3 regions of the Micromonospora sp. NPDC057141 genome follow, and region 3 is predicted to be linked to each of the others. Evidence: riboswitches for the same ligand, from Rfam matches in the RefSeq annotation. Region 3 holds a riboswitch; each other region holds the start of a gene.

Region 1 (5,788 bases), on a different contig from region 3:
AGGATCGGCAATGACGCAGGACCACACCACTGGCCCGGACGCCACACCGGAGACCCCGGCGCCGTGGCGGCCCTCGCGGACGGTGGCGGTGGTGCTCGCGGGCGGCACCGGGACCCGGCTCGGCCTCGGCATCCCGAAGCAGCTGCTGAAGATCGCCGGCAAGCCGATCATCGAGCACACCCTGGCGGTCTTCGAGGCGGCCCCCGAGATCGACGAGATCATCGTGCTGATGGCCGACGGCCACGTCCCCGACGCCCAGCAGATCGTCGACAAGGCCGGCTTCCGCAAGGTCAGCAAGGTCATCGCCGGCGGTGACACGCGCAACGCCACCACCCGCATCGCGCTGGACGCGGTCGGCGAGGGCGACGTCAACATCCTCTTCCACGACGCGGTGCGCCCGCTGCTCAGCGGCCGGATCGTCCGGGAGTGTGTCAACGCGCTCTGGACGTACTCGGCGGTCGACGTGGCGATCCCCTCGGCCGACACGATCATCCAGGTCGACTCCGACGACTGCATCACCGACATTCCCGTCCGGTCCACGCTGCGCCGGGGGCAGACCCCGCAGGCGTTCCGGTCCGGCACGATCCGCCAGGCGTACCGGATCGCCGCCGGCGACCCCGACTTCGCCGCCACCGACGACTGCGGCGTCGTGCTGCGCTACCTGCCCGGCACCCCGATCAAGGTGATCGACGGCTCGGACGAGAACATCAAGGTCACCCACCCCGTCGACGTGCACCTGGCGGACAAGCTGTTCCAGCTCGCCGCCGCGCAGGCCCCGCGGCTCACCGACCGGGGCTACACCGAGGAGCTGACCGGCCGCACGATCGTCGTGTTCGGGGGCAGCTACGGCATCGGCCACGAGCTGACCGAGCTGGCCCGCCGCCACGGCGCGCAGGTCTTCCCGTTCAGCCGCTCCACCACCGGCACGCACGTCGAGCGCGCCGAGGACGTCGAGATCGCGCTGAAGACCGCCTTCGAGGCCACCGGGCGGATCGACCACGTGGTGGTCACCGCCGGCATCCTGGAGAAGGGCGAGCTGGCCGAGATGGACCAGGAGACCATGGACCGGGTCCTGCACGTCAACTTCGTCGGCCCGGTCACCATCGCCCGGCAGTCACTGCCGTACCTGCAGCAGACCAAGGGCCAGTTGCTGCTCTACACCTCCAGCTCGTACACCCGGGGCCGGGCCCGCTACGCGCTCTACTCGGCCACCAAGGCCGCCCTGGTCAACCTCACCCAGGCGCTCTCCGACGAGTGGGCCGAGTTGGGCGTACGGGTCAACTGCATCAACCCGGAGCGCACCGCCACCCCGATGCGCACCAAGGCGTTCGGCGAGGAACCGGAGCACACCCTGCTGGCCGCCGAGACCGTCGCCCAGTCGTCGCTGGACGTGCTGATCTCCGAGCTGACCGGGCAGGTCATCGACGTGCGCCGGGCGCCCGGCGAGGCACCCGCCGCGAGCGTGCCCGCCCAGGCCAGCCGCGCGTCCGCCCCGGCTGCGGCCGGCTGAGGCGTCGACGGCCACCGCGACGGGCGAAGGAAGCGAAGCGACATGCGTGGTGACCTGGTCAGGAAGCTGACCGCCCGGGTGGCGGCCACCGGCCTGGCGGTGTTGGCGTTCCTCGTGCTCGCCCTGACCGGGGCGACGGGCTGGGGCCTGGCGCTCGCGGTGGCGGCCCTGGCCGCCGCCGGCTGGGAGCGGCGGGTCCGCCCGGCCGCCGACAGCACCGCCGAGGCGGTGCTGCTCGCCGCGGCCATCCTCGTCGGGTACGCCCGGCGGCTCGACGCCGGCTTCGACCCGGCACTGACGGCGACGGCCCTGGTGCTGCTGGGGCTGGTGCTGCTGGTGGGGCCACTGCGGCAGGCCGGCGACCTGGAGATCCGGGCGGTGAACCTGCCCGTGCGGTCGTGGACCCCGCTGGTCGCGGGCCGGCTGGGCGACGCCCTGCTGGTGCTGCTCGCCGTGGTGGCGCTGGCCGCCGCCCTGGTGCTGCCGGCCGGGGTGGCGCTGCTGGTGGCCCTCGCCGTCGGGGCGGGGGCCGGGGCGGTCACGGTGGACCTGGCCAAGCGGCGGTTGCGGCCCGGGGCGGGCGGCTCGGCGGTGGCCCGGGCGCTGCGCGCGCACCGGCCGGAGTTCCTGCTGCACTTCTCCGCCCCGCCCGGGTCGGAATACCAGGTCACCATGTGGCTGCCCTACCTGGAGCGGATCGGCCGGCCGTTCTTCGTGATGGTGCGGGAGCCGGAGTTCCTCGCCCCGCTCGCCGCGGCCACCACCGCGCCGGTGGTCTACTGCCCGACGCTGAAGGCGATGGACGAGGCGCTGGTGCCGAGCCTGAAGGTGGCGTTCTACGTCAACCACGGGGCGAAGAACAGCCACTGCATCCGGTTCGCGCAGCTCACCCACGTGCAGATCCACCACGGCGACAGCGACAAGGCCCCGAGCGCCAACCCGGTCACGGCGCTGTTCGACCGCAACTTCGTGGCGGGCCGGGCCGCGATCGACCGGTACGCCCGCGCCGGGGTGGACATCCCGGCGGAAAAGTTCGTCGTGGTCGGCCGCCCGCAGGTCGAGTCGATCGAGGTACGCCGCACGCCGACCCCCGGTCTGGCGAACCCGACGGTGCTCTACACCCCGACCTGGACGGGGCACCACGCCGATGCGAACTACTGCTCGCTGCCGGTGGGCGAGACGATCGTGCGGGGGCTGCTGGCCCGGGGCGCGACGGTGATCCTGCGCGCCCACCCGTACACCGGACAGAACCCGGCGTCGGCGCGGCAGCTCGCCCGGCTCACGGAGCTGCTGGCGGCGGACCGGGCCCGCACCGGGCGGCAGCACGTCTTCGGCGCGGCGGCCAGCCGGGAACTGTCCCTGGTCGACTGCGTGAACCGCTCCGACGCGCTGGTCTCGGACGTCTCCGGGGTCATCTCCGACTACCTCTACTCCGGCAAGCCGTACGCGGTGACGGACATGGTCGGCGACGGCGACCGCTTCGTCGAGCGGTTCCCGCTGGCCGGCCCGGGGTACGTGCTGCGGCGCGACGCGGGCAACCTCGACGAGGTGCTCGCCCTGCTGCTGGACACCGACCCCAAGGGGGCCGCCCGCTGGGGCACCCGGGCCCACTACCTGGGCGACTTCCCGGCCGAGTCGTACGCCGAGGCGTTCCTGGCGGCGGCCCGCCGGGAGCTGGAGCCGGGCTGGCACCCGCCGGCCCCGCGCGCCGCCGACGCCGTGGCCCACTCCCCCACCGCCTGAGCGTCCCGCCCGTCGGCCACAGCAGGTTGTGCCGGCGGGCGAACACGGGGAACTCCGCGCCGGAGCAGGGCAGGCGGGCGCCCGTAACCCCAGAGCCAGCACGCCGTCCGCCATCCGGGAGTGATCCGCCTGCGGTCTCACCGGACCGCGAGCCGGGACCGGCCCCGGCTCTCTCGGGAGAGCCGGGGCCGGTGGGGGAGGGTGGTGTCAGGCCGAGTAACCGCGGGTCGCGGCCCAGTGGGCCAGCGCGGCGGTGCTGATCCAGTACGCCGGGACGGCCGGGTCCGCCGAGTCGGCGATGCGCACGGCGCGCCCGGAGTCGCGGTAGCCGACGACGGCGATGTAGTGGCCGCCGGGAAAGGAGTGCCAGCCGCCGTCGACGTCGGTGGCGTCGCCGGCGATGTTCACCACGACGCCGCGCCCGGCGCTGATCGCCTTCACGACGTCGGCCTGGAGCTGGTCCGTCTCCGCCGGGGTGGCGGCGCCGCCGGGGATCAGCCGGGTCCGGTACGGGTCGCCCTTGACCATGTCGTTGAGCACCCGGGTGGTGTCGTAGGCCGAGTTGGTGCCCATCTCGGTGGTGCCGAGGCGGGCGGCTAGGTCGTCCTGGGTGCCCTCGACGCCGGTGGCGGAGAGCGCGTTGCGCACCGCCGCCGGGCCACAGTAGTAGTAGGTGGTCTGTGCCTCGTAGTCGTAGTCGAGGACCTTGGCCGACGGCGGCTTCGGGGCCGCCGGCTTCGCCGTGGTCTTCTTCGGCGTCGCCGTGGCGGTCAGGTCGGGGTTCGGGGCGGCCGAGGTGGCGCTCGGCGACGGCGAGGCGCTGGTTGGTGCACCGGCAGAGGGCGGCACGGCGATCCGTGCCTGGCCGCGGCTGGCCGCGCCATCGAGGCGGGGCACGACCTCGGCGACGGCGGCGCTGGTGGTCCGCTGCGGGGCGGGGGCGTCGGCGGCGGCGAGCAGCGCGCCGGTGCCGGAGGCCAGCAGGAGCGCCGCAGCGGAGCCGGCGACGACCTGGTACGGACGTTCCGTGGCGAGTCGCCGCAGGTGCCGCTTGAGTTGATCGTTCATGTGTTCCTCCACGGGACGGGGGCGGAAGCGGAGGCATCCGGGCGCACGGCGGCGCACGGCGGCGCGGAGCAGGTCCGCGGCCGGTGGGGTCCGCTTTCTGGGGGCGCCCACTCAGGCGGGCGTACGCAAGGGTGCGACGGTCAGTGCGCCTGTTCGGCGGCGGCGGACGCGGGCACCGGGCTCCGTGGTGGAGGAACAACCCGGGGGGTGGGGTCGTGCTGCACGAGGATGGAACTCCTTCCGACACCGCCTACCGGGTTAGCTGACGGATTCGGGCGGGAAGATCGCCCTACCGCAGGCCGTGGCCCGCAGATTCACCCCGGACGTGCAATGGGTCCCCGGTTCGTGATGATCACGATTGAGCGGGTCGGCGCGGCGTCGCCTCTTGCGATCGGGTACCGCACCGGACGGGCCGACACTACTGGCCGACCGCAGCCCTGCCAACCCCTCGCCACCTGCTTAAACGCCCCAGTGCGAACTCGTTTACGGGCCATTCGGAGCTGACGTGTCTCAATGGGAGGCTCGGCTCAGACGACGTCAGCGGACCGTAACGGGACAACCGGTCACGATCGTCGGTGAATTGCGACAGCCGATCGGACCGTCTGGACCGGTTGCCCGATTCCCGACGGTCGTGACCCGGCTCACGGCCGACCACACCCCCGCCCCGGTGATCAAGAGGAAAACGTCAGAGTTGATCTCCATCATGACGCAAACTTCTTGATCACCGGGGCGAGGCGGGGGCGGGCGGGGGGCGGGGGGGGCGGGGCGGTGGAGGCTCAGCCGATCCGGGCCGGGCGCCAGCGGGCCGGGCGCCAGCGGGCGGCCGGGACGGCGCGGCCGGCTGCCGCCGCGCGGGGGGCCGGCACCTCCGTGGGTCGGACACGTTCGGCGGCGGCGTACGCCTCGGCGGCCAGCGCCCGGGCGGCCTCGGCGGCCAGTTCGGCGTCGCCCCACGCGGCCCGCTCGCGCTCGGCGGCGGCCCGGTAGCGGGCCAGCCTGCCGTCCCGGACCGCCCGGGCCAGGACGACCTCCTGTTCCACCGGGTGCAGCCGGGGGTCCCAGCCGCCCCGGCGGGCGAAGACGTCGCAGAGCTGGCCGATGGACAACTCCCCCCGCAGGTGGGCTGCCGTGGCCGCATGGTGCAGCCAGCGCTCCCGGGCCGCGTACTCGGCGGGCGTGCGCGGGGTGCGCGGCGTCGGCAGGGCGCCAGCGTCACGGAAGCGCCGGGCGGCGGTCTCCGCCTCGTCGTACGCCTGCCAGGCCCGCTCGGCGGCGTCCTGGACGGCCGTCCACGCAGCCCGCCGGCGGCGGGCGTTCTGCGCGGCCCCGGCGGCGGCCACCGCCACCTCCTCGGCGTACCGGCGCTGGTCGGCGGCCTCCGGGGCGGGCGGCGCGGCGGGGCCGGTCGGGGGCTCGGTGGCGGGCGGGCGGTCCCGCTCCGGGCGGGCGACCAGCACGGTGAGCACG
Region 2 (5,788 bases), on a different contig from region 3:
TGGGCGACCCGGCGCAGACCGCGTGGACGGGGGATCCGCAGGAGCTGACCCGGGCCCGGGACGCGGCGCTGGGCCGGCGGCGGCGGCACCAGTTCGAGCTGACCACCAACTACCGCAACTCGGCGGAGATCTTCGCGGTGGCGGCGGCGGAGATCCGCCGGCTCTACCCGGACCTGACGCTGCCCCGCGCGGTGCGGTCCACCGGCGTGGCCCCGGTCGAGCTGACCGTTCCGGCGGCCGGGCTGGAGGCGGCGACCGTCGCGGCGGTCGGCGACCTGCTCGGCGAGGTGGAGGGCACGGTCGGGGTGATCACGCCGGTGCCGCGCCGCGACGAGGTGGCTGGCTGGCTGGCCGGCCGGGCCGCGCCGCGCCTGCAGGTGGTGACCAGCCTCCAGGCCAAGGGCATGGAGTACGACGGGGTGGTGCTGGTCGCCCCGGGCGAGATCCGGGCGGACCCGGGCTCGGGCGTGCGGACGCTGTACGTGGCGCTGTCGCGGGCGACCCAGCGCCTCGTCACGCTCGACCCGACGGGCTGATCACGCTCGACCCGACGGCTGATCCGGCCCCGGCCGTTCACCGGCCGGACCGCCGCCGATCACTTGCATACATTGCGATGTGAACATAGATTTGGCCGGGGGGTTGGGATCACGGACGGAGGGTGTGGGCGTGGGCGCAGGTCATGACCACCACCACGGGGTGGCGGCAAACGCCTCCGACCGCCATTCGGGGCGGCTCTGGGCGGCGTTCGCGCTGCTCGCCGTGCTGATGATCGTCGAGGCGGTGACCGCGCTCGGCACCGGCTCGCTGGCGCTGCTCTCCGACGCCGGGCACATGTTCACCGACGTGCTCGGCATCGGCATGGCGCTCGCCGCGATCACCGCCACCCGCCGGGCCACCGCCGACCCGCAGCGCACGTTCGGGCTCTACCGGTTGGAGGTGCTCGCCGCGCTCGGCAACGCCCTGCTGCTCAGCGGCGTCGCCGTCTACGTCCTCGTCGAGGCCGTCCGCCGCTTCGGCGACCCGCCCGAGGTGACCACCGGCCCGATGCTCGCGGTGGCGGTGCTGGGCCTGCTCGCCAACGTCGCCGCGTTCGCCCTGCTGCGCAGCGGGGCGAAGGAGAGCCTCAACCTGCGCGGGGCGTACCTGGAGGTGCTGGGCGACCTGCTCGGGTCGGTCGGGGTGATCGGGGCGGCGGCGCTGATCATGGTCACCGGCTGGTGGTGGGCGGACCCGGCGGTGGCCGTCGCGATCGGCGTGTTCATCCTGCCCCGCACCTGGCGGCTCGGTCGGGCCGCGGTGCGCATCCTGGTCCAGGCCGCGCCGGAGCACCTCCAGGTGACCGCCGTGCACGACCGGCTGGCCGCCGTGCCCGGCGTGGTCGAGGTGCACGACCTGCACGTCTGGACGCTGACCTCCGGCATGGAGGTCGCCTCGGCCCACCTGACCATGGCGCCCGGCGCGGAGGTCGGCGCGGTGCTGACCGCCGCCCGCACCGCCCTGCACGAGGACTTCCACATCGAGCACGCCACGTTGCAGGTCGAGCCGGGGGCGGCCCGCGACGGCTGCGGGCCGGCCGGCTGGTGAGACCGACGCCCATCAATTTTCGTGACTTATACGGTCGAATGCCGGACTTGACGGGATTTATCCGCGTACCCTCCGTCACGGAAGCAGCGCTGGTCCCACAGGCACCGGTAGGCTCGGTCCCGGCCTCCGCCGGGCGGCGCCCTCCGGCGCCTGTGGTGGCCGCCGCCTAATCGCCTACGGGCGAGCCGGGGAACCATGTTCGTGGGGTGCATCCGCTCCAGCGGTAGGGATCGTCCGTCCCGAACCCGTCAGCTAACCCGGTCGGCGGCTGATGGAAGGACATGCATATGCCAGTAGTGGCACCTGTAGGAAGGATCGCCGCCCGGGTCGCGGCGGCGCTGGTGCTGACGCTCGCCGTCGGCCTCGGGGCCGCGCCCGTGACGCCGGCCGGGGCCGCGCCGCCCGTCGGCCTGCTCGCCGCGCCGGGCGACGACGAGGAGGGCGGCACCCCCGCCCTGCGCGCCCAGCTCGAAGCGGCCAGCAAGGGCTACCTGGAGGCCAAGACCGCCCTCGACCGCTCGGTGAAGCGGCAGCAGAAGCTCGGCGGCCAGCTCAAGACGGTCGAGGCCGAGCTGGTCACGCGGGGCGCGAAGGTCGGCGAGATCGCCGGTGTGGCGTACAAGAAGGGTCGGCTCACCGCCGCCTCACTGCTGCTCGACAGCAGCTCCCCCGAGGGATTCCTGGACCGGGCCGCCGCGCTCGACGCGGTCGCCGCCAACGAGGACCGGGCGCTGCGCGCGCTGCTGACCACCCGGGACGAGGCGACGAAGACCCGACAGGGGATCGACGGCGAGATCCGCGAGCAGCGCAAGCAGGTCACGCTGATGGGCAAGCGCAAGGAACAGGCCGAACGGGCGCTCACCGTGGCCAACAACAAGGCCAGCAGCAACAGCGGCGGCGGGTCCAGCCCGGGCGGCAGCTCCAGCGCCAACGCCACCCCCGCGAAGCGCAACTCCGACGGCTCCTGGCCGGCGGAGTCGTGCAGCGTCAACGACCCCACCCCGGCCAACGGCTGCATCACCCCGCGCACCCTGCACGCGCTCAACCAGGCCAAGGCCGCCGGCTTCACCCGGTACGTCTCCTGCTACCGCCCCGGTGGCTCCGGCGAGCACCCGAAGGGCCGGGCCTGCGACTTCGCCGCGCAGAAGGGCGGCTTCGGCGGCGTGGCCACCGGCGGGGACCGCACCTACGGCAACAACCTGGCGGCGTACTACGTGCGCAACGCCGACCGGCTCGCCGTGCTGTACGTGATCTGGTTCAAGCAGATCTGGCTGCCCAGCAGCGGCTGGAAGGCGTACAGCGGCGGAAACGGGGACCCGTCCAGCGACCACACCAACCACGTGCACCTGTCGGTGATCTGACCGCGCCCGCCTCGGCGGCCCTCCCCCGTGGGCCGGGTCGCCGGGGCGCTACGCCGCCCGGCCCAGCACCTCGCCCAGCCGGCGGGCCAGCCCGAGGTGCGCCGAGCGGGCCTGCCGGAAGGCGTACGCGAACAGCAGCGTCGGGGCGGCCAGGGTGATCTCCACGTCGACGCGGACGAGGCCGCCCGGCTCGTCGCGCAGCCGGGTGTGGTTACGCACCGTCGTGGCCGGCCGCTGCCGGGCCAGCGTGACGATCTCGTCGTCGGTCACCACCAGCACGTCCGCCTGATACGTCACGCCGAAGCGCAGCGGCCCGGCGGCGAGCTGATCGGTTATCGCATAACTGGCCAGGGCACCCGGCCGGGGCGGCAACCGGCGCACCCGCGTGATCAACGGATGCAGCTCGGTCTGCCGGGCGGGGTCACTGAGCAGCGCCACTGCCTCGGCCCGCGGGCAGCAGGCCTGGACCGAGTATTGGAAGCTGTCGCGCCGGGGCATCCGTCGATCGTCCCCCACCCGAGGGCGTGGAGGAAGAGCCGGGCCCCGGCGCGTGAACCACCGCCGGCGACCCCGGTCAGGCGCCCGGCAGCACCTCGGGGGTGGCCGTGCCGGCGTAGTAGGGCTCGGGGGCACCGAAGAGGCCGAGCAGGCCGGTCACCCACAGTTGCCGGTGCACGAACCGGCTCGGCTCGGTGACGACCAGCTTCACGCCGCTGACCTCGGCGGTCTGGAAGCCGGCCACCATCGCGCTGATGCCGACCGAGTCGATGAAGGTGATGAGGCGCATGTTCAGCTCGATGCGGGCGGGACGCCCCTTGGTGAGCACCTCCGCGACGGCTTCGCGCACCTCGTACGCGGTGTCGACGTCGATCTCGCCACGCGGGGCGATCTCGATGACACCACCGGAAAGAACCGACTTCACGATCGACAGGCTCACGCGAGCACCTCCACTCGCCCATTCACGGGCGCCTCATCAGTACGCGGGCCGCGACCGAGAGTATTCCTCCGACGGCCTCGGTCGCCACCCCTCGGGATGAGCAATTCGTGGATCAGGGCAAAACACGTTGCCCTTATCCGGACTTTTCAGATCCTGTTAGCCACACGACCGGCCCGGGGCCGATGTCGCCGACCCAGGGTAGCGGTCCCCTCCGACCTTCGCGCGCACCCCGCGCCCCGGGCGTGTGGTCCACCCGGCCGTCACCGGCGGGACCCGCCGCCGTTGCCCGCCCCGCCTAACATCGGCGGCGTCCACACCCGCACCACGGAAGGAACCACCAAATGATCCGGAGACTGGCCGGCCTGGCCGGCGTCGGCGCGCTGCTCGCACTCATGTTGGCCTGCGGCTTCGGCGGCGGCGGGGACGACGACGATGACGACGACGGCGACGACTTCGCCCGGGGCGCGGCGGTGGTGTCCGTACGCTGAAGGCACAGCCGGCACGCCGGGGTTTGCGGCGGCGTCGGGTGGGGCACTGCCCCGGTGGGCGGACCACGCCGGCGGGGGCGACCCACCGGCGGGCGACCGCCCACCGGTCCCACGCCGCAGTCCGAAGTGGCCGCAAGCTTCGGCACCCGAGGAGGTAGCACGATGTTCGGAACCAACCTGCTGGAGCGCCGCAGCAAGCCCGAGCGGATCGCGGACCAGGCGTGGCAGCATCTGGCCTCCGCCGTAGGCTCCGCCGGGGACAGCGTTCGGGGCACCGCCCGCTCCGCCCGGCGCAGCGGCTCCGGCCTCGCCGACGACGCGGGCGACCTGGTCGGCTCCGCGGCCGACGAGGCGCGCCGCCGGGCGGTGCTGGCCTTCGACGCGCTCGCCGGCCGCCGGCCCGCCCTGCCCTGGACGCTGCTGATCGGGGCCGCCCTGGCCGGAGCGGCGATCGGCTGGGCCGCCGGTTCGGCCGCGCGGGCCGTCGGGCGCCGGGGCGAGCGCGACGTCGAGGAGATCGAGTTCGTCGACGTCGACCGGCCCGACTCCCCGGTCGGCCTGGACGGCTGAGCTCACCCGACACGCCGGGACGGCTGAGCCGCCCCGGCTGGTCGTCATCGCCGACCCACCAAGACGCGAGGCCCACCGAGACGCGAACCGGGCCGGCCTCCGTGCGGGGAGGCCGGCCCGGGGTTCGCGCCCGGGTGGACGGTCAGTTGGCCGTGCAGGTCAGGATCGCCGGAGTCGAGTTGGCTCCGGTCCCGCTGGCGACAAAGCCGAAGGTGGTGCTGCCACCGACGGGCAGGGCCCCGTTCCAGCCCGCGTCACGCACCACGACCTGGGCCCCGGTCTGGGTGTACGTGCCGCCCCAGAGCTGGGTGATCTGCTGGCCGTTGGGGAAGTTCCAGACCACGCCCCAGTAGCTCTTCGCCGAGCCGCTGTTGTTCTTCACGGTCACCTCGCCCTGGAAGCCACCGGACCAGGAGCCGATCACCTTGTACGTCGCCGAGCAGGCCCCTGCCGGCACCGGCGTGCCCGTCGGGGTCGCCGGGGGCGTGGTGGCCGGCGGCGTCGTCGCCGGCGGAGTGGTCGCCGGGGGCGTGGTGGCCGGGGGTGTCGTCGCCGGGGGCGTCGTCGCCGGCGGGGTGGTGGCACCGCCGAGCCGGTCGGCGACGATGATGCCCCGCCCGTTGGTGCCCAGGTAGGCGCGCCCGTAGACGCGCGGGTCACCGGTCAGCGCCTCGCCCGCGTTGCCGTACTGGTGCTTGTCGTCGTTGATCCGGACCCAGGCCGCGCCGGTGTCGTCCGACCGGAACAGGCCGGCCTGGCCGTCGACGGTGCCGAAGACGAACAGCGCCGGGTACGTCTGCCCGGGGGCCGCCTTGCCGAAGCCCACGTTCACCGCCGACGACACGCCG
Region 3 (5,788 bases):
GGGGCACGACCTCGTCGGAGCACTGGCTGGTCGGGCCGACGCGGCCCGCGTCCGCGCCACGCTGCTGGAGAACGACCCGGGCAACGTCACCGCCGCCCGGATCACCGCCGCCCGGGCCGGCCTCGCGAACGCCACCGTCCGGCAGGCGGACGCGGGCCGGCTCTCGTCGTACGCACAGGCGGTGCCGGCCGACCTCGTGCTGATGGCGGGCGTCTTCGGCAACATCGACGACCACGACGTACGCCGGACCGTGGCCGCCCTGCCGCAGTTGTGCGCGGCCGACGCCACGGTGATCTGGACGCGGACCCGGCGCGCTCCCGACCTGACCCCGGCACTGCGCGGCTGGCTGCGGGACGCCGGTTTCGCCGAGCGCTCGTTCCACGCGCCGGACGGCGTGCTCTTCTCGGTTGGCGTGCACCGGTTCACCGGCACGCCCCGGCCACTGGACACGTCCGGGGTGCTGTTCACCTTCGTCCGGTAGCCGTCGCCATGGAGGGGATCACGAGCCGTGGAATCTCGAAGGCCCCGGCTCGGGACTTGCGTCCTGACCAGGGCCTTCGTGCGTGGAGCGGGTGACGGGAATCGAACCCGCACTGTCAGCTTGGGAAGCTGATGTTCTGCCATTGAACTACACCCGCAGGCGGACCCACTGTACCCGACACCGTCGCCGCGTGCACCCAGGCACCCCCTCACGCGCCCCACCCTCCCGCACGCCACCACGCCCGGCCGACCATGATCCGCAGGCCATCGACGGTGCGTAGGATTTTCAAGGCCGCAACATATGCCCATTCTCAAATCCCTCGATCGGTTGTAACGTCTCCCGCACGTTCAAGCCACGGCGCGACACACCCCCTGCCGCGCCGCCAGAAAGAGGTGGGCCCATGGGACTCCGTCCCAACCTGCTGACCCGGCGTACTGCCGGCGTCGCGTCGACGACCCTCGCGCTGCTGCTCAGCACCGCCGCCGTGGGTGTCGTCCCGGCCGCTTCGGCCTTCTCCGCCGCCCCGACGGAGGCGTGCGTCGAGCCGGCCGACGTCCACTCGGACGCCCGGGTGAAGGCCGGCGCGCAGGCCAAGCACGAGCCGAACGAACTGACCGCCAAGGAGACCCGCGAGCGGGAGGCCGACCTCGCCGCCGCCCTGCGCGAACGGGCCAACTTCCGGGTCGGGGCTGGCGCCGCCGCGCTCGCCACCGTGACCGTGCCGGTCATCGTGCACGTCATCCAGGAGGACGGCACCCGCGCTGGCGGCAACATCCCGGACTCGATGATCAACTCGCAGATCAGCGTGCTGAACCAGGCCTACAGCGGCGCCACCGGCGGCGCGGCCACCGCCTTCAGCTTCCAGCTCCAGAAGATCAACCGGGTCACCAACCCGGCGTGGTACCCGATCGTGTCGGGCTCCTCGGCCGAGCGTTCGATGAAGACCTCGCTGCGCGAGGGCGGCAAGAACACGCTGAACATCTACCTCGGCGAGTTGAGCGACGACCTGCTCGGCTGGGCCACCTTCCCGAAGCGCCGGCTGGACAGCATGGACGGCGTCGTCGTGCTGAGCGAGTCGCTGCCGGGCGGCACCGCCACCAACTACAACCAGGGCGACACCGGCACCCACGAGATCGGCCACTGGCTGAACCTCTACCACACCTTCCAGGGCGGCTGCCGCGGCTCCGGCGACGGCGTGAGCGACACGCCGGCGGAGGCCGAGGCGGCCTTCCAGTGCCCGACCGGGCGGGACACCTGCACCGCGACCGGCCTCGACCCGATCACCAACTTCATGGACTACACGTACGACTCGTGCATGTACCAGTTCACCGCCGGCCAGGCGGATCGGATGCTGACCGCGTGGAACGCGTACCGCGCGGCCTGACGTACCGCTGTCGCTGATCATCCCGGTGCCGGCTCCGTCTCCCGACGGGGCCGGCACCGGCGTCTGTGGGGGTCAGGCCGCCGCACGATGGGCGCCGCGCCCGCCGAGGGCCGACCGCCGATCTGGTACGCCCACAGCGCCGCCGCCCGAGGCGGTGCTCGCGGCGTCGGGCGCGGTGCTCGCGGCACCGGCCGCCCCAGGGTCGAGCCAGACCTGCACGGCCGGCCGGTCGGTCGCCTCTCCGGGGCGGACGGTGCCGGCGTCACCACGCCGGGCCAGCATCGCCACGTCGACGGTGAACTCGAAGAGCCGCCAGTCGACCTGCGGCGCGGCCCGCCCGATCTCGGCGAGCCGGGCCACCCGGGCCTGGTCGGTCACGGGCCTGGCGTGCCCGGCCACGTATGCCTCGTCGTCGCTGTCCTCCGGCGGGAAGGAATGCAGCGCGTAACGGCCGTCGCGTTCGAGGTCGCGCCGCTTCGGCGAGTCGACGACGAAGCAGAAGAGCCCCTCGTCGGTGATCACCGGGGAGACCGGGTGCACCCGGGGCCCACCGTCGGCGCGGACGGTGGCCAGGTAGCCGAAGCCCGGCCCGTACTGCTGCATGAGGTGACGGATCCCGTCGGCGAGTCGTGGCTCGTCAGCGGCGAATTCGGACCAGGAAGCCATGCCAGCATCCTATCGAACACCTGTACGACACGCGAAGCGCGACGCGCTGGCCGGGGCGTACCGATCGCCGGCTCGCCGACCAGCCTCGCTATGGTGTTGCGATGCTGCTCTCCGACCGCGACCTCGTCGCCGAGCTGAAGGCCGGCACACTCGCGCTGGAGCCGTTCGAGCCGACCCTGGTGCAGCCGTCGAGCATCGACGTACGCCTCGACCAGCTCTTCCGGGTCTTCAACAACCACCTCTACACGCACATCGACCCGTCGATGCAGCAGGACGACCTGACCTCCATGATCGAGGTGCCCGACGGCGAGCCGTTCGTGCTGCACCCGGGTGAGTTCGTGCTCGCCTCCACGCTGGAGGTGATCTCCCTCGGCGACCAGCTCGCGGGCCGGCTGGAGGGCAAGAGCTCGCTGGGCCGGCTGGGGCTGCTCACCCACTCCACGGCCGGCTTCATCGACCCGGGCTTCTCGGGGCACGTCACGCTGGAGCTGTCCAACGTGGCGAACCTGCCGATCACGCTCTGGCCGGGCATGAAGATCGGCCAGCTGTGCATCTTCCGGCTGTCGTCACCGGCCGAGCACCCGTACGGTTCGGCGGTCTACGGCTCGCGCTACCAGGGCCAGCGCGGCCCGACCCCGAGCCGCTCCTGGCAGAGCTGGCGCACCTGGCCGACCCGCTGACGCAGCCCTGCCTGCCCTACGCGACGTCGCCGTCGACCCCTCCGGGTGTGAGAAGGGGCCCCTTCTCGACCGTATGCGTTAAGAAGGGGCCCTTCCTTGCACCTCAGGCGGGGCGGCCGAAGCTGTGGATCGGGCCGTCGTCGAGGCGCTTCATCTTCACCGGGACACCGGCCCGGGAGGCGTGCACCACCCAGCCCCCGCCCACGTACATGCCGACGTGGTGCAGGTCGGCATAGTAGAAGACCAGATCGCCGGGGCGCAGGTCGGCGCGGCTGACCTTGGCGGTCACCGACCGCTGCCGGGCTGCGTTGTGCGGCAGCGAGACCCCGGCCTTCGCCCAGGCGGCCAGCATCAGCCCCGAGCAGTCGTACGAGTTCGGGCCCTCGGCGCCCCAGACGTAGGGCTTGCCGATCTGGGCGCAGGCGAACTTCACCGCCGTCCCCGCGCCGCCGCCCGGATAGCTCGCCGGGCAGGGGGCGGGCCGCAGCGGGCCGCCGCCGCCGTTGCCGTACACCTTCAGCCGCAGCTTCTGCAGGCGGTCGATCTCGGTGTTGATCTGCTTCTTCCTAGCGGCGAGCTGGGCCTCGGTGCGGGCGAGCTGGGTGACCATCTCGTCGAGGGGCTGCTTCTTCGCGGCCAGCTCGTCGCGGAGGTCGACGACCGCCTGGACATCGTGCTGCTGGCGCTGGGCGAACCGGTCGAGCAGTTCCAGCTGCCCCATCATCTGGCTGGGCGTGCGGCTGCCCAGCAGGGCGTTGACCACCGAGAGGTTGTCGCCCTTGTACGCCTCGGCGGCGAGGCCGCCGACCTTCTCCAGCGCCTCGTCCACCTGGCGCTGGAGCGGCCCGATCCGCGCGGCGAGCGCGTCGGCCTGCTTACGCTTGGCGGCCAGGTCCTGGCGGGTGGCGTTGTGCCGCTCGATGAGCGGTTCGAGCTTGTTCCAGTCCTCGTCGATCTGCCGCTCGATCTCGGCGACCGAGGGGTCGGCGTGGGCCACGGTCGGTGCGCCGGTCAGGACGACGGCGACGCCGACCAGGGCGGCGAGGGCGGTGGTGCAGCGTGACCAGCGGGTGCGCGGCGCGGCCGGCAGGCGGTCGGCGTCGGCCGACCGGCGTGACGGGCGCCGCGGGGCATGGTGTGCCACCGGGCTCCGTTCTCCTTCTTCCGTTACCGCCTACCGGGTTAGCTGACGGGTTCGGGCGGGAAGGGAGAGCGCCCTACCGCAGCACCGCTGCGGATTCACCCCGGCGTACCTGGGTCCCCGGCTCGCCCGGAGGCGACTCGGCGGTGTCGCACCGTCACCGCCCGGCTGGGCGGTGCAGCTACCGGCCGACAATTGGCCAGAGTAGAGACGATCGTCGTCGATCCGCAACCCACCGGGCCGTGACGCACCGTACAGACCCGTCGCCGGCTTCGATGTCCACCGCACGCCGAGAGCCCCCGGTCGGAGGACCGAGGGCTCTCGGGTGGTGCTGCGGGCGCGGCCTTCGCGGGGGCCGCGCCGGGCGATCAGGTGATTCGGCGGAAGCCGGCGATCGGCATGGTGTTGATGCTGCTCACGTTGACCGGCTTGCCGGCGCGGGGCGCGTGCACCATCATGCCGTTGCCGAGGTAGAGGCCGACGTGATGCACGTCCGCGAAGAAGAACACCAGGTCACCGGGGCGAGCCTCGGAACGCGACACCAGAGTGCCCTTCTTCCACTGGTCGCCGGTGAAGTGGGCCAGGTAGATTCCAGCCGCCTTGTAGGCGTACTGGGTCAGGCCGGAGCAGTCGAACGTGTCCGGCCCTGCGGTGTTGAAGACGTACGGGTCGCCGACCTGCGCACAGGCGGTCTTGATGGCGGTGCGGGCATCCGAATTGATCACGCCGGTGATGGTCGGGCACCCCTGGACGGACACCACCGTCTTCGGCATCGACGCCTGGAGCCGCTTGATCTCGGCGTTGATCTGCTTCTTCTTCTCCGCCAGCTCCTTGGTCTGCTTCTCCTGGGTGGCGATGAGCGTGTCGAGCTTCTGCTTCTCGGTGTCGTACTTCGCCCGGATGGCGAGCACGCCCTCGACCTGCTTGCGCTCCTGCGCGGCCAGCCGGTCCAGGATGGTCAGCTGCTCGGCGAGGGTGCCCGGCTTGGTGCTGACCAGCAGCGCGCCGATGTCCTGCGACGGGCCGGAGATGTAGTAGCGGGAGGCGAGATCGCCGACGCGGTTCATGGCCAGCTCGGTTTCGAGCGCCAGCGGCTGGATCTTCTTCTCCAGCGCCTTCGCCTTCTCCCGGTTCGCCTTCAGCTGCACAGACACCTTGTTGTACTGCTCGATGGTGGGTTCGAGCTGCTCCCACTGCTTGTCGATCTGCGCCTCGATCTCGTCGACCGAGGGCTCGGCGTACGCGGGCGCGGTCAGTGTCCCGGCGCCGACGGCGACCGCCGCGACCAGGGTGAGCAGGCGATGTGCGAACCGGCGGACACCACCCGGGCGAGCGGGCGATCGTCCCGGGGCACGACGATGGGGGGGCATGGTTGCCACCGGCACCGACTCCTTCGCAACCGACCGCCGGGCGCCTCGCGAGAGGGAAGATCGAGG

What was found. Region 3 has a riboswitch for cyclic di-AMP ahead of ACFT41_RS09735 (NlpC/P60 family protein). Riboswitches for the same ligand answer to the same signal wherever they lie in the genome.
Region 1: it holds a riboswitch for cyclic di-AMP, as region 3 does, so the genes downstream of both, ACFT41_RS24105 (C39 family peptidase) here and ACFT41_RS09735 (NlpC/P60 family protein) in region 3, are expected to answer to the same signal.
Region 2: it holds a riboswitch for cyclic di-AMP, as region 3 does, so the genes downstream of both, ACFT41_RS10300 (coiled-coil domain-containing protein) here and ACFT41_RS09735 (NlpC/P60 family protein) in region 3, are expected to answer to the same signal.

Annotation. Positions count from the first base shown of each region.
Region 1 is NZ_JBHUVA010000060.1:5,919-11,706, forward strand. It holds gene ACFT41_RS24095 (SDR family NAD(P)-dependent oxidoreductase) at 11-1,510, shown strand; gene ACFT41_RS24100 (CDP-glycerol glycerophosphotransferase family protein) at 1,553-3,253, shown strand; gene ACFT41_RS24105 (C39 family peptidase) at 3,461-4,321, opposite strand; cyclic di-AMP (ydaO/yuaA leader) riboswitch at 4,554-4,696, opposite strand; gene ACFT41_RS24110 (hypothetical protein) at 5,098-5,788, opposite strand, start outside.
Region 2 is NZ_JBHUVA010000012.1:46,554-52,341, forward strand. It holds gene ACFT41_RS10290 (HelD family protein) at 1-536, shown strand, start outside; gene ACFT41_RS10295 (cation diffusion facilitator family transporter) at 667-1,584, shown strand; cyclic di-AMP (ydaO/yuaA leader) riboswitch at 1,738-1,867, shown strand; gene ACFT41_RS10300 (coiled-coil domain-containing protein) at 1,872-2,945, shown strand; gene ACFT41_RS10305 (SRPBCC family protein) at 2,994-3,443, opposite strand; gene ACFT41_RS10310 (STAS domain-containing protein) at 3,520-3,882, opposite strand; gene ACFT41_RS10315 (hypothetical protein) at 4,224-4,370, shown strand; gene ACFT41_RS10320 (hypothetical protein) at 4,533-4,940, shown strand; gene ACFT41_RS10325 (cellulose binding domain-containing protein) at 5,083-5,788, opposite strand, start outside.
Region 3 is NZ_JBHUVA010000011.1:50,099-55,886, reverse strand. It holds gene ACFT41_RS09760 (SAM-dependent methyltransferase) at 1-481, shown strand, start outside; tRNA gene ACFT41_RS09755 (tRNA-Gly) at 565-638, opposite strand; gene ACFT41_RS09750 (zinc metalloprotease) at 882-1,865, shown strand; gene ACFT41_RS09745 (pyridoxamine 5'-phosphate oxidase family protein) at 1,938-2,531, opposite strand; gene dcd (dCTP deaminase) at 2,633-3,211, shown strand; gene ACFT41_RS09735 (NlpC/P60 family protein) at 3,315-4,355, opposite strand; cyclic di-AMP (ydaO/yuaA leader) riboswitch at 4,368-4,508, opposite strand; gene ACFT41_RS09730 (NlpC/P60 family protein) at 4,721-5,737, opposite strand.